Regions from separate parts of the Mesorhizobium sp. NZP2234 genome, predicted to be linked through region 1. Evidence: riboswitches for the same ligand, from Rfam matches in the RefSeq annotation. Region 1 holds a riboswitch; the other holds the start of a gene.

Region 1 (2,196 bases):
GCAACGCCGTCGCCAGGGTTTCGGCGTGCGCGCTCTTTCCCGAGCGCGCACCACCGATGATGAAGGTCAGCTTGCCGCGATCAGGCAAAGCTGTCGCGCAGGCTGTTCGCGGTGCCGGTGAAGCGTCCGCGCACAACGCCGACGACAGCGCCAAGCACCAGCCAGAACACCAGATTGGTCAGCGTCACCGCCACCACGAACTGGTGGTGCAGGCCTTCCGGGATCGGTGTCTCGAAGCTGTCGGGCTGCGGCGCCCCGACGATATGCGGCGCCACGATCAGCAGCACCGCAAGGATGGCAAGCGGCAGCGACTTGCGGAACGCGATCAGGCCAAGCCCGATGGCGGTCGCGATCACCGTCGCCACCCACCAGATCTGGCGCTGCGTGAGGTCGGCCGCCGGCATGGCCGGCAGTTCCGGCGGCAGGCCGAGGCCGGGCGCCAGTGTGAACACGGCAAAGCCGGCCAGGCCCCAGAACACGCCCTGGCGCCAGTTGCCGATGCCGCCGGCGAATTCCGAAACAGCGACCAGGATCAGCGCGAAGCCGATGCCGGTGACGACGTTGGACACCACGTTGAAGGCAAAACGTTCGAAGCCGTCGGCCGGCGCCCAGCCCTCGTCCTCGGCCGGAGCTGCCGCTGCGGCCGGAGCCGGGGCGGCGGCGCTCATGGCATTCGATGCCGCTGGCGCGGCGGAACTCATTGCGTTGCCGCTGGCGGCATCAGCCGAGGCCGCGGGTGCCGCGGCATGGTCATGGCTGTGGCCGCCTTCGGCCTGTTCGTAGACTTCCGCCTTGAGGATCAGCGGCACGGTGGCATAGGCCTGCATGCAGGCGAGAACGACGCCGGCCACGAGCCCCGCGATCGCCGCGATGAACACGACGTTGCGAAACAGATTCATGATGTCAGGTCCTCGTCAGTGGCAGGGAAACGCCATCGAATGCCGGTTGTCATGACCGGCATTGTGGACCGCATCGATATGCGAGAAGCCGACGAAGCCGATGATGAAGGTGCCGAGCAGCGCGGCGAGCGCCAGCTGCATGAAGCGCGACTGCGAGGAGACGGAAGCGCCGAGGGAGACGGAAGCGGTAGTCATGTCTTGTCCTTTCACCCTCCACCCGAGGGCATCGAAGTCAGTTTCCTGTCGCCGGCAGGTCTCCTGGCTCACGGATCAGCGCCCTTCCCCACCTTCCCGAAGACAAATCTTCAGTGGCATATGGAGAGGACTACCGCACACAGTTGCGGGGGCAGCAACGGCATTGGGCAACAAGTCAGCCCGCACCGCATTCCCTCTTGGCTCCAAAATGGAACCGACGACATCAGCGACTATAGGCAGAATCACCGCCTCCGGCAAACCAAATTCCGCCGGTAACCAGCGCGATTACGCCATGCCGGCAACATCAGCGGTCATCGGCGCCACAATTGACAATTATGCTGGCCGGGTGTCGGCTGGCCACTTCACAGGAAGCCAGCCATGCAGCCCATTGCCAGCGAGCGCGATCCCTATAACGGCCTGACCCAGACCGAACCCACCCTGCCCTCATCGGCCTATTGGGACGCAGCGGCCTATCAACTGGACCTCGATGCCATCTGGTACAAGAACTGGCTGCTGGTCTGCCGCGAGGCCGATCTGGCCCAGCCGCTGGCCTTTCGCCGATTCCGCATCGGCACGCAGGACATCATCGTTCTGCGCGACGACACCGGCGCGTTGCGTGCCTTCCACAACACGTGCCGGCATCGCGGCTCGCAGCTTTGCCAGGAGAGCGAGGGCCGGCTGAAGGCGCGGCTGATCACCTGCCCCTATCATGCCTGGTCCTATTCGCTGCGCGGCGACCTCGTGCGCGTGCCGTCGAAATCATTGCCGGACGGCTTCGACAAGGCCGACCATCCGCTCTATCGCGTCGCGCTCTCGGTTTGGCGCGGCTTCGTGTTCATCAATTTGCAGGAAGATGCGGCCGGCTCGGCGCAGGCATCCTTCGACCCCGCCTCCGGCAATCTCGGCAATTGGCCACTGGAAACGCTGGTGGCAGGCCATGTGCTGCGCAAGGTGATGCACTGCAACTGGAAGATCTTTTGGGAGAACTTCAACGAGTGCCTGCATTGTCCGGGCGTCCACAAGGACCTGTCGCGGCTGGTGCCGATCTATGGCCGCGGCCTGATGAGCCGGCATGACGACCCCGAATGGACCCGCCACGCCG
Region 2 (2,196 bases), 2.8 Mb from region 1:
AAGTTCCGTGGTCACAGGCGATCGAGGAGATCCTGCGCTGGGGCAGCTCAGCGGCCAATCTGCCGTTCCGCTATGCCACCCAGGACGTGGAGATCGACGGATGCATGGTCCGCCGCGGCGATGCCGTCCTGATGGCGTTCCATGCGGCGAACCGGGACGAAAAGGCCTTCGGTCCCGGCGCCGACAGGTTCGATGTCACCCGGCGGCACAACCCGCACCTGTCGTTCGGCGAGGGGCCGCATTCCTGCCTGGGCGCTGCGCTGGCGCGCCTGGAATTGCGCTGCGCCTTCCCCGCGCTGTTCGGGCGGCTGGAGGATCTGGCGCTGACCATCGCCGCGGAGGACGTCGTCTACATGCCGTCTTACATCATTCGCTGCCCGCAACGCCTGCCGGTCACCTTCCGCGCTTCCGTCGCTTAGCGAGTGCGGCATTCACCCCGGATTCGGTGATTCTCGGTTCGCCGGGATGGCTGGTCTCGCACGAGGGGGGCGAGCATGCCCGGTTACGCACGCTCGTGGCGCCGGCCTTCAGCAACCGCAGCGCGAAGCTGCTCGCGCAGCAGGTCGAGGCGATCGCCGCGCAATCGTTCGACACGCTGGCGGCCCAGCCCCAGCCCGCCGACCTGAGGCGCCACCTCTCCTTTCCGCTTCCGGCCATGGTCATCAGCGCGCTGATGGGCGAATGCGCAAGCACGCTGAGCGAAGCCGAGCGGGGAACAACTACCGGGATTCCGGGCGGACCGTGAAGACCTGGCCCGACTTTACGCCCTTGAGCCCGGCGACCTCGATCTGATCCGGCGTCGCCGATGGGGACCAGGACCTCTCCGAGCCTGCACTGATGAGAGGCCGGATCGTACGCGGCTTTGGGCGAAAGAGACCGATCAGCGCAAGGGCATCATTCGCATCATCACATAAACATCTCGTTATATGGTATTGACAAGGAGCGAAGCGGCTGTGATTGTGCGCATGTCGTGGTTCTCCGCGCGGCACTGCCGTAGCGGAGCTAAGAGGGAAGCCGGTGCGATGCCGGCGCTGCCCCCGCAACTGTTAGCGGCGAGCCAAGCCCATTGATGTCACTGAGGCGAACGGCCTCGGGAAGACGGGCAGAGGCTTTGACCCGCGAGCCAGGAGACCAGCCACGACGAACAACGTCCACGGGCGGGGTGTCTCGGTGGTCGCGGTAGCCCGGCTTCGTGCCGCCTACTCGCGCGTTCCTTGTCCCCACGCCCCAACCATCGGGGTATGGCATGACTGTCTCTCAACAAATTCCTGTGGCAACGCTCGGCGTGCCGCGTATCGGTCGACGGCGGGAACTGAAATTCGCGCTTGAAAGCTACTGGTCCGGAAAATCTCCCGCTGAGGACCTGCTCGCGACGGCGAAGGCCTACGCGAGGCTAGCTGGAGGGAGCAGCACGATCACGGCGTGTCGAAAATCCCGTCCAACGATTTCTCGCTTTACGACCATGTGCTCGACACCGTCACCATGGTCGGCGCCGTGCCGGCACGATACGCTTGGACTGACGGCGAGGTCCCACTCGATACCTATTTCGCCATGGCGCGCGGCAACCAAGGTCAGGCCGCGGATTGTGGACATGCCGGTGACAAGCATGCGGCCAACGGGCATGGCCTTGCCGCAATGGAAATGACCAAATGGCTCGACACCAACTATCACTACATTGTGCCGGAACTCACGGACGAGCAGACCTTTGCCCTCTCGTCGGCGAAACCGGTCGATCATTTCCTCGAGGCCAAGGTGCTCGGCATCCACACGCGCCCGGTCCTGCTTGGACCGGTTACGTTTCTCAAGTTGGCGAAGTCACCTGAGGAAGGTTTCAACCCTATCGCGCTCCTGCCACGGCTGCTGGCCGTCTACGAGGAGCTCCTGCGGAGGCTGAAGCTCGCGGGAGCCGATTGGGTACAGATCGATGAGCCGGCGCTCGTGCTGGATCTGATTCCCAACGAACGGGATGCGCTCCAATTCGCCTACTGCCGGCTGGCGAAAGCAGCACCCGAGTTGAAGATCATGGTCGCTACCTATTTCGGATCGCTGGGAGACAACCTCGAGACCGCGATTTCTCTGCCCGTGGCGGGACTGCACGTCGATCTCGTGCGCGCTCCAGAGCAGTTGGAGACCGTCGGCCGGCTCGCGCGGAAGGACCTTGTGCTCTCGCTCGGGTGATCGACGGCCGCAACGTCT

Evidence for each region. Region 1 has a riboswitch for cobalamin ahead of EB230_RS17745 (CbtB domain-containing protein). Riboswitches for the same ligand answer to the same signal wherever they lie in the genome.
Region 2: linked by a shared signal. The riboswitch ahead of metE (5-methyltetrahydropteroyltriglutamate--homocysteine S-methyltransferase) and the one ahead of EB230_RS17745 (CbtB domain-containing protein) in region 1 are both predicted to bind cobalamin.

The regions. Positions count from the first base shown of each region.
Region 1 covers NZ_CP033364.1:3,590,430-3,592,625, reverse strand. The annotation lists gene cobU (bifunctional adenosylcobinamide kinase/adenosylcobinamide-phosphate guanylyltransferase) at 1-88, opposite strand, end outside; gene EB230_RS17750 (CbtA family protein) at 81-899, opposite strand; gene EB230_RS17745 (CbtB domain-containing protein) at 915-1,094, opposite strand; cobalamin riboswitch at 1,130-1,328, opposite strand; gene EB230_RS17740 (aromatic ring-hydroxylating dioxygenase subunit alpha) at 1,473-2,196, shown strand, end outside.
Region 2 covers NZ_CP033364.1:6,388,561-6,390,756, forward strand. The annotation lists gene EB230_RS30825 (cytochrome P450) at 1-419, shown strand, start outside; partial or broken gene EB230_RS30830 (cytochrome) at 425-679, shown strand; cobalamin riboswitch at 955-1,155, shown strand; partial or broken gene metE (5-methyltetrahydropteroyltriglutamate--homocysteine S-methyltransferase) at 1,247-2,196, shown strand, end outside.